Regions from separate parts of the Nonomuraea sp. NPDC003727 genome, predicted to be linked through region 3. Evidence: riboswitches for the same ligand, from Rfam matches in the RefSeq annotation. Region 3 holds a riboswitch; each other region holds the start of a gene.
What was found. Region 3 has a riboswitch for cobalamin ahead of ACWDLG_RS15010 (CbtB domain-containing protein). Riboswitches for the same ligand answer to the same signal wherever they lie in the genome.

Region 1 (3,229 bases), on a different contig from region 3:
AGTCTGCAGAGAACTCTCGGCAAAGAGATGTCTGCAGAAATCCTTCTGGAGTACTAGGGTGATCGTCATGAAGGATGACGAGCCCTGGGTTCTGGACGATCCCGGCAAGCTGAAGGCCCTGGCCCATCCCATGCGCCGCGCGATGCTGCGCCACCTCGGCCTGCACGGCCCGGCCACGTCCACGACGCTCGGCTCGCTGCTCGACGCCAAGACCGGGACGACCAGCTACCACCTGCGCCAGCTGGAGAAGTACGGATTCATCGAGGAGATCCCCGAGCGGTCCACCGGGCGCGAGCGGTGGTGGCGCAGGGCGGAGACGGGCGACATCAGGCTGCCGCTGCCCGCCCAGCTCGCCCCCGAGGACCGCCCGGTCCTCGCCGAGTTCCACCGGATCGGGCTGGAGGAGGACAAGCGGATCCTCCTGGAGCAGCTGCCCGCCGCCTACCAGGCCGACCCCGCCTGGGTGAAGGTGTCGCGCGCGCTCGGCCGGATGCGGCTGGACGAGCTGGAGGACTTCTTCGAGGAGTACATCCTGCTGCTGAAGAAGTACAGCCGGCGGGCCGCCGACGCCCCGCCGGAGGCCAGGCCCCTCCACATCCGGCTGCTCGCCGTTCCCGCCGACCTGCCCGCCACCCCCGAGGTGTGACGCAAGGTGATCATCCAATAACATCCTGTACAAGGGTTGGGGGCGACGGGGAGGGGCGCGCATGCGCCGTCGGGAGTTCGTGGCAGCGTTCGTGCCGGGGACGGTGGCCGCGCTGGCGTGCCTGGCCGGGTGCGGCGCCACGGTCCCCCGGCAGGGAGCCAGCTTCACCGTCGTGCCGGGCGGAGAGGCGTGGATCCCCGTCGCGAAGGTCCTGGCGGGCCAGTTCAGATACAGCGGCGTCGCCGACGGCGGGACCTCGCTGACCGTGACGGGCCTGCCCGCGCTCGCGACCGCCCTGCGCAACGGCTCCAAGGCGGCCGGCACCCCGCTGGCCAGGCTGGTGGGCGACGTCGAGGTGCTGGTCGTGCCCGCCGCCTCGCTGCTGCGCGGCTTCGACGACTTCGCCGGGCGGCTGCTCGCCGACCCGGGCGCCACGGTGCTGGCGGGCCGGCCCCAGGGCGGCACCGACCACCTGCTGTTCGGGCTGGTCGCGCGCGGGCTCGGCGCCGACGCCAGGGTGCTCGACTACGCCGGCTATCCCACCACGCACGACGCGGCCGCGGCGCTGCTCGTGGGCCGGGCCGCCGTCGCCGCCGGGCCGCTCGGCGACTGGCGCAAGCGCATCGACAAGGGCCAGGTCAGGGTGCTGGCCGTCTCCTCCGCCGAACCGGTCGACGGCATCGAGGCGCCGACGCTGCTGGAGTCGGGCGTGCGGGTCGACTTCGCCGACTGGTGCGGGGTGCTCGGGCCGGGGGAGATGACCGAGCGCGAGCACGCCCAGGCGGTCGCGATCCTCGAGGAGATCACCGGGTCCCGGCAGTGGGCGGATGCGTGCCGTACGAGAGGGTGGAAGCCGATTCCCCTCAGCGGCGGCGACTTCGGCGTGTGGCTCGGGTCGGAGACCGAGCGGACCCGTGAGGTGCTCAAGGACCTCGGCCTCATCGACATGTTGGGGTAGTTGCGCCCGCGGCCACTAGATGTAGGATCCTGGTCGTCGCTGGTTCGCCCGATCAGGGCGGAGCAAAAAGGGAAGCCGGTGCGAATCCGGCGCTGCCCCGCAGCGGTGAGCGGGAACGACCGCCGTCACGACGCACTGGGCCCATGGCCTGGGAAGCGACGGCCAGTAGGAAGCTGACGAACGCCCGCGAGTCCGAAGACCTGCCAGCGGTGTGACCTGTCCATGGCCTCGAGGGAGGGCCGGGGGGCCTCGCGGCATGCCCGCGCGCTCTCGCCTGCCCTCACGAGGCCGAGCTCGCGAGGAGAGAGCGTGACGCAGACCGTAGAGGTGGATCGCCGGCTGGCCATCGAGGAGGCCGCCGCCAGGGTGATCGCCGATCCGGAGAACTCCAGGGTGGCCGCCAGGCTGCTGGCCGAGGAGATCGCCGACGAGGCCGCCGCGCACGGCGTGCGGACCTTCTCCGAGTCGATCGCGGCCACCCACGCCGCCGGCCTGCTCCAGGACGGGCTGGCCGCCTTCGTGGCCGCCCACGCCGCCGCCCTCGACGCGCTGGTGGACGAGAGCGCCGACGACAGGTTCGAGTACTTCGGGCTGCGCACCGTCTACGACCGGTACCTGCTGCGCCACCCCGACACGCGCGGCGTGCTCGAGCGCCCGCAGCACTTCCTGCTGCGCGTGGCGTGCGGCCTTTCCGCCTCGGTCGCCGAGGCCGCCGAACTGTACGCCCTGATGTCCACGCTGTCCTACCTGCCGAGCTCGCCCACCCTGTTCAACTCGGGTTCGCGCCGCGCGCAGCTGTCGTCCTGCTTCCTGCTCGACTCGCCGCGCGACGACCTCGAGGGCATCTACGAGCGCTACGGCCAGGTCGCCAGGCTCTCGAAGTACGCCGGGGGCATCGGCATCGCCTGGACCAGGGTCCGCTCCCGGGGCTCGCTCATCCGCGGCACGAACGGCCACTCCAACGGCATCGTCCCCTGGCTGCGCACGCTCGACTCCAGTGTCGCCGCCGTCAACCAGGGCGGCCGCCGCAAGGGCGCGGCCTGCGTCTACCTGGAGACCTGGCACGCCGACATCGAGGAGTTCCTCGAACTGCGCGACAACACCGGCGAGGAGGCCCGCCGCACCCACAACCTCAACCTCGCCAACTGGGTGCCGGACGAGTTCATGCGCCGCGTCGAGGCCGACCAGGTGTGGTCGCTGTTCGACCCCAAGGAGGTGCCGCACCTCACCGACCTGTACGGCGAGGCGTTCGACGACGCCTACCGGGCCGCGGAGGCGGCCGGCCTGCACACCCGCCAGATCCCGGCCCGCACCCTCTACGGCCGGATGATGCGCACGCTCGCGCAGACCGGCAACGGCTGGATGACCTTCAAGGACGCCGCCAACCGCGCCTCCAACCAGACCGCGCGCCCGGAGAACGTCATCCACCTGTCCAACCTCTGCACCGAGATCCTCGAGGTCACCAGCGACGGCGAGACCGCCGTCTGCAACCTCGGCTCGATCAACCTGGCCGCCCACCTGGCCGGCGGCTCGATGGACTGGGCCCGGCTGCGGGCCACCGTGCGGACCGCGGTGCGCTTCCTGGACAAGACGATCGACCTGGGCTTCTACCCGACGCCGGAGGC
Region 2 (3,229 bases), on a different contig from region 3:
GCACTGGGACGACCACAGCAACTCCATGGCCTGGTGGGCGGCGGTCCTGCCGTCGCACCGCGAGGTCGTCGCCGTCAACTACCTGCCCTACCTGCTGTACCGGTGGACCCGCCCCGGGATCTACCCGCCGCACCTGGCGATACTCGCCGACGCCGACGGCCCGGCCGGTGACGCCATCGCGGTCATGCTCGCCTACTTCCTCGCCAAGGGCGAACCGAAGGCGGTGCCGCTGCTGCTGCGGATGGCGGCCCGGGGCAGTCTGCCCGCCGAGGCGGTCGGCCGCCAGCTGGCGTTCCTGATCCGCCGCGCCGGATACCCGATCCCTCCGGTGCTGGACTCCCTCGCCGGCGCCGCCCGCCGGGGCGCGCACGAGCAGGTCTGGGACATCCTCAGGGGGATGCTGCCGGTGCTGCTGCCGGGCCGGGGGGAGCGGCCGACCGCCGGCCACACCGCGGCGGTGGCGCTGGCCACCGACGTGGCGGCGTGGACCGGCGCCCGAGGCGAGATCCCGTGCGTGTCCGACCACGCGGACAGCGGGCGCGGCACCCGCTTCGCCCACGAGTGCGCCCGCCTGCGCGACCGGCTCCGCTGACCGCGGAGGGCCCGCCCGTAGGAGGGGCTCTCCCGGATGGGCTTCGCGCGGGCATTCCCACCCGGCGGCCGGGCGCAGGTCACCGGTCGCCGGTCCAGCGGTCGTGGTGGACGGCGGCGTCCAGCGGGCGGCGCCGTCGCCAGCCGTGCCGTTCCAGGTCAGGGACCTTCTCCAGGTGGGAGACGGGGCCCACGCACAGCCACGCGACCGGTCGCACCACGCCGGGGACGCCCAGCAGGTCCCGCAGGAAGGACTCGCGGTAGAACGACACCCAGCCGACGCCGAGCCCTTCGGCGGTGGCGGCCAGCCACAGGTTCTGGATGGCCAGGCACACCGAGTAGAGCCCGGCATCGGCGATGGCGTGGCGGCCGAGCACCGCGGGCCCGCCCCGGCCAGGGTCGTAGGTGACCACGACGGACAGCGTCGACTCGAGCACCCCGTCGATCTTGATCCGGGCGAACCGCCGGGCGGCCTCGCCGTCGAGGGTGGCCGCGAACGTGTCCCGCTCCTGCCGTACGTGATCGTGGAAGGCGGCGCGGACGGCGCGGTCGCGCACCAGGATGAAGTCCCACGGCTGGGACAGGCCGACGCTGGGCGCCGCGTGCGCGGCCGACAGCACGCGGTGCAGCACCTCGTCGGGCACCGGCGCGCCGGTGAACTCGCCGCGCACGTCGCGGCGGCGGTGGATGACGTCGTACAGCTGGCTGATCATGGGCAGGCTCCCGCTGACTCGCGCCCCCGTGGGGGCGGTGAACGCGAGGCCGGTCTTCGGACTCCCGGATCAACGCCTGCCCGCCGGCCTTCCCAGCCCTGTCGGGCCAGTGACTGCGCTCGCGCGCGTGGGCGGAGGCTCCCCGGTAACCGCGGCGGGCCCGTGCCGGACTCTCACCGGCTTCCCGATTCTCCCCGCGAACGCGGGGCACCTCGCAACAGTTCGCCGGGCAGTACGGTAGCCGATCACTTCACCCGCCCGGTCGGCGAGGTCGGCCGGGACTCCGTCGCCCTGCCCGCGGTAGTGTCACCACGGCCGGTGCGGGCTCGTCCAGGCTTCGTCGCGCGAGGGGGGCGGACGCGTGCGCCGCGACGTCTGCCGTGCCTGGACGGTTGTCACCGCCGGGGGGACAGCCGCAGGACGACCCGGTCGGCGGACAGGGACAGCACCTGGACGCCGATGCCGTTGACCGATCCGGTGGTGCCCGCGCCCAGTCGCGCCTGCGAGCTGACGCCTGGACCGGTGCCCTTCACCTTCACCTGGTCGCCGGTGAAGGTGACGGCCAGCCTGGTGATGCCGAAGCGCGAGCTGACGCGGAAGGACACCGCCCGGCTGAGGGAGAGCCTGCACGCGCCGTCGTAGCAGGCGCGCAGGTCGGGCGCGGGGGAGAGGCCGGTGACCGGGGACGCGGTGGACCGGGACGCGGTGCTGACCGGGGGCACGGCGGTCACCAGCGCGGGGGCGGTCGAAAGGCGACGGGTGGCGGCCGCGGGGGCGGCGGGCAGGGGTGCGGTCGCGCCTGCGGTGATGGGGGGCAGAGGGGCGGTCGCGCCTGCGGTGATGGGGGGCGGAGGAGCGGTGGTGCGGCGAAGAATCCGCTTTGGGAGGCGGCGGGTAAGCGTGGGATGATGGCCGGGCCATGTCAGCCACGATGCCGCTTCGAGCTCTGCGAGCCGCCGCCTTCGCCGCGGTCTCGGTCATGCTCGGCATCGCCGCCCATGTGTTCGCCGGCGGGTCGGTGTCGGCGCCGTCGGTGGTGGTGGCGCTGCTGGTGTCGTTCCTGCCGGCCCAGGCGCTGGCCGGGCGGGAGCGGTCGGCGGCCGTGATCGCCGTGACCCTGGCCGCCACGCAGCTGGTGCTGCACGTGCTGTTCGCCGGCGCCCATGCCGTCGAGCCGGTGGTCGCCGGGCACGCGCACGGCCAGTCCTGGCTGGTGCCGGGCCTCGGCATGCTGGTCATGCACGGATGGGCGATCGGGCTGACGGCGCTGTGGATGTCGCACGGCGAGGCGGCCCTGTGGGCGCTGCTGCGGCGGCTGGCCGTACGGCTGCTCGTCGCGGTGCTGGCGTTCGTCGATCCGGCGGCCCGCACGGCCGTCCCCGCGCCGGCCGAGCGGCCGGCGATCCTGCGTTCCATCCTGCTCGGCCACGAGATGGGCCGGCGCGGCCCTCCTGGCGTCATGCGCACCGTTCCCGCCTGACCTCCCGTTCGAGGAGGCCGATGCGGGCCACCCCGGGAAAGGGGTGCTCCCCGGCGTCCCTGTCGTGACGGGCGCCGGGTCGACATCAGTGCCATGACACCAGTGCCGGCTCAGCCGGAAGAAGGGCTTTCCATGTTCTCGCGCGTCATCGTCGTTGTCGTCGGCGTGGCCAGCTTGGCCGCCTGTGGCGTCCAGGAGGCGGCCGACTCCGTTCCGAAGCAGGTCGCCGTGGCCTCGCCGTCCGGGCCGTCCGGGCCGTCCGGGCAGTCGGCTGCCGCTTCCGCGCTCACCATCACCGACCCGTGGATCAAGACCACGAAGAAGGGGATGACCGCCGCCTTCGGCACGCTCGTCAACAACTCCGGCACGGCCGTCGCCGTCGTGGCGGGCAGCAGCCCCCTGTCGCCGAAGGTGGAGCTGCACGAGGTGGTGGAGTCCGGCGGGA
Region 3 (3,229 bases):
CGGTGCCCTTCTCCCCCCTGACGAGCACGCCGCCGACGCGGGGGGAGACGGCGTTGAGCACCAGCGCCAGCTTGAGATCGTCCAGACCGACGACGGCGCTGAAGGGATAGGTGGCGGTCACGGTGTGGCCTTCCGGTTGACGTACCCGATCCGCCAGCCCTCGCGGGAGGCGGACACCTGCGTGAGAGAAAGAGGGGCGATGTCGAGTCGCGCGGCGACGAGAGGGCCGACGCCGAGCGCATGTCCCAGCACCGCCCGCACCACCGTCACGTCGCACACGACCACCCACCCCCGCCCGCGCGAACCCGGGCCCGACCGCCCCGAGGTGCCGGGTTCCGGTGAGGGGGCGTCGGGGCGGGCGAGCTCGCCTGGTGGGGTCTCGCGAAGGGACTCCACCCAGCGGACCACCCTGTCCGCCGCCTCGACGTGCGACTCCCCACCGTGGGGCGCGGCGCCGGGGTCGGCGAGCCACCGGGCGAAGGACTCCGGGTCGGCCTTCACGACCTCCTCGTACGGCAGGCCGCGCCAGCTCCCGTAATCCGGTTCGGCCAGCTCGGGCACGACCACGGGCGCCAACCCGAGCGCCACGGCCGTCTCCCGAGCCGCCCGCCCCGGAGCGACGAACGCCGTTCCACCCTCCCCGAACACCCCGGAACCCGGTGTTCCAGGAGATGACGGTGTTCCAGGAGATGACGGTGCCGGAGATGACGGTGTTCCGGGGTGAAGGACGGAGGCCAGGGTTCGGCTCAGGCGCTGGGCCGTTTCAAGGCTCGCCGCGTCGGCGCGTTCCTCCCCCGTAGGGAAGCGCGCGCCACGCATGCCCGGTGTCGAGGCATGCCGTACGAACAGCACCCTGGTCAGCTGACCCGCGCCTTCGCCCGTTCGCCCGCCACCGCGAACAACACCCCGAAGGCCACCCAGAACACCACCTGGGTGCCGAGGGAGGCCAGCCGGAAGTCCCACAGCAGCGAGGCGGGGAAGCCGGGCGGCACCTCGTCGACGCGCGGGAGTAGCACCCACGCGGCGATCACGGGAATCAGGAAGGTCACCCCGCCCACCAGGCCCTTCGCCCAGACGCCTGGCACGGTGACCCTGCGGGTGGCGGCGACGGCGATCGCGATGGAGGCGAGGCCGACGAGGACCATCACGACGTAGAGCAGCGTTCTGGCGTTGATGGTTTCGGGGTCGCCGACAGCGGGTGGGTTGGCGGGATATTTCAGGAAGGGGACCAGGGTGATGGCACCGAACGCGCACGCTGCCGTCACGATCGCCAGGCCAGGCTCCGACCTGGGGCCGACCCTGCCGCGCAGTGCGGCGAAGACGAGGGCGAAGATGCCGCCGACGGCCAGGCCGTACAGGCCGGTGGCCAGGAAGAGACCGACCTTCTGTACCGGCCTGCTGACCACGGCCTCCTCGCCGTGGCTGTGGCCGGCCGAAGCGCCGTCGTCGTGACTGTGCGCCTCCTCGCCGCCGCCTGCCGGGGCCGACGGCCGAGCCGCGTCCCCCGGGGCCGACGGCTGAGCCGCACCATCCGTCGAGGCTGACGGCTGAGCCGCATTAGCCGGAGCGGACGGCTGAGCCGCGCCGTCCGCCGGGGCGGACGGCTGACCGGCGCCGTCGGAATGGTGGGAGGACGGGGTGTCGCCGCCGTCAACCGATACGGCGGCGGCCGCCTCCTCCAGGGCGATCGCGGCGTCGACGCGCGGCTCCCCCACGAAGAAGGCGAACACGCCCGCGACGAGTCCGGCCAGGAGCCCGACGAGCAGGCCCCTGACCACCAGGGACTTGACCATGACGCTGCCTCAGTGGCAGGGCACGCCGAGCAGGTGACGCCCGTCGTGCATGAGCTCGTGCAGGAGCGTGCCGGTCTGCGAGATCGCGCCGTTGTCCATGAGGACGAGGTACGCGAGCAGCATCAGAACGGGCACGGCCAGCAGCCAGCGCGTGAGACGGTGAAGCGGAATTGCGGTTACGGACGTGGACAGACCACTCATGTGAAGCCTCCTCAGGGATGACGCGTCCCGCTGGTTGAGGTCGCGACGGTCAGGTGACCTGGCTCCCGGGGCTGTGGGCCCCGGATACAGTGGCGCGTCCGCACCGGCATCTCACCGGATTTCCCCTGATTCGCCGCGAAATCTACCGGAACGTATCCCTTTCTCCGGGTCTCGTCAACATCACCCGATCCTGTTCGGGCCCTTTCTGAGATGTAGATGCCCACGTCCGGGGTTTCCGGCGCGCCACGAAGGACTGTCCCGGCGCAGGCGGGGCACGGACTGTCCGCTTCCAGGAAACGCCGGGATCAGCGTTCCCGGGGAGAGCGGGCGCGGGCTATGACAACGTTGCCATTGATCTTGATAGGACCTAGTGTGACGGCGACCGCCCCCTAGAACGCCGAGGGAGACCCCGTGCCCGTTCGCCTGTTGACCGCCGAGTCGACCGACCTCTTCGTCGGGACGGAGGCGCAGCCGTACCAGGTCCTCCGGGTCACCGCCGAGCAGGGTGAGCACGACGCCGACTTGGAGGTGCGCGGCGACGGCGTGGCGGGACGCGCGGTCGTGCCCGCCGGCGAGGGGACCGTCGTGGTGGAGGTCCCGCTGGAGGTGAACGCCGAGCCGGGGACCGTCCTGCCGTGTGTGGTCACCTCGGCCGGCGACGAGCTCGCCGCCCAGGTGACCGTGGAGGAGCCGGGCTGGACGATGCACATGGTGTCGCACTTCCACTACGACCCCGTCTGGTGGAACACGCAGGCCGCCTACACCAGCCCGTGGGAGCTGCTGTCGGGTGACGCGACCACCAGGCCGCTGTGGGAGCGCAACGCGTTCGCCCTGGTGGAGGCGCATCTGGCGCTCGCGGCACGCGACCCCGACTACAAGTTCGTGCTGGCCGAGATCGACTACCTGAAGCCGTTCTTCGACACCCACCCCGAGCGCAGGGCCGACCTGCGCCGCCTGATGGCCGAGGGCAGGGTGGAGCTGATGGGCGGCACCTACAACGAGCCCAACACCAACCTGACCGGCGCCGAGACCACGATCCGCAACATCGTGTACGGCATCGGCTACCAGCGCGACATCCTCGGCGGCGAGCCCCTTACGGCATGGCAGCTCGACGCCTTCGGCCACGACCCGCAGTTCCCCGGCTACCTCGCCGCCGCCGGGCTGACCGGCAGCGCGTGGGCGCGCGGCCCCTTCCACCAGTGGGGCCCGATCAGCAAGAACTTCAAGCAGGCCAA

Region 1: linked by a shared signal. The riboswitch ahead of ACWDLG_RS33020 (ribonucleoside-diphosphate reductase subunit alpha) and the one ahead of ACWDLG_RS15010 (CbtB domain-containing protein) in region 3 are both predicted to bind cobalamin.
Region 2: linked by a shared signal. The riboswitch ahead of bluB (5,6-dimethylbenzimidazole synthase) and the one ahead of ACWDLG_RS15010 (CbtB domain-containing protein) in region 3 are both predicted to bind cobalamin.

Annotation. Positions count from the first base shown of each region.
Region 1 covers NZ_JBSFNE010000014.1:264,794-268,022, forward strand. Annotated here, with positions in the region: gene ACWDLG_RS33010 (ArsR/SmtB family transcription factor) at 68-646, shown strand; gene ACWDLG_RS33015 (tripartite tricarboxylate transporter substrate-binding protein) at 708-1,604, shown strand; cobalamin riboswitch at 1,628-1,826, shown strand; gene ACWDLG_RS33020 (ribonucleoside-diphosphate reductase subunit alpha) at 1,914-3,229, shown strand, end outside.
Region 2 covers NZ_JBSFNE010000024.1:95,311-98,539, reverse strand. Annotated here, with positions in the region: gene ACWDLG_RS39110 (hypothetical protein) at 1-592, shown strand, start outside; gene bluB (5,6-dimethylbenzimidazole synthase) at 672-1,304, opposite strand; cobalamin riboswitch at 1,335-1,529, opposite strand; gene ACWDLG_RS39100 (hypothetical protein) at 1,700-2,026, opposite strand; gene ACWDLG_RS39095 (MFS transporter) at 2,236-2,784, shown strand; gene ACWDLG_RS39090 (copper chaperone PCu(A)C) at 2,917-3,229, shown strand, end outside.
Region 3 covers NZ_JBSFNE010000005.1:171,942-175,170, reverse strand. Annotated here, with positions in the region: gene ACWDLG_RS15025 (VWA domain-containing protein) at 1-121, opposite strand, end outside; gene ACWDLG_RS15020 (histidine phosphatase family protein) at 118-819, opposite strand; gene ACWDLG_RS15015 (CbtA family protein) at 858-1,793, opposite strand; gene ACWDLG_RS15010 (CbtB domain-containing protein) at 1,803-1,928, opposite strand; cobalamin riboswitch at 2,026-2,155, opposite strand; gene ACWDLG_RS15005 (glycoside hydrolase family 38 N-terminal domain-containing protein) at 2,406-3,229, shown strand, end outside.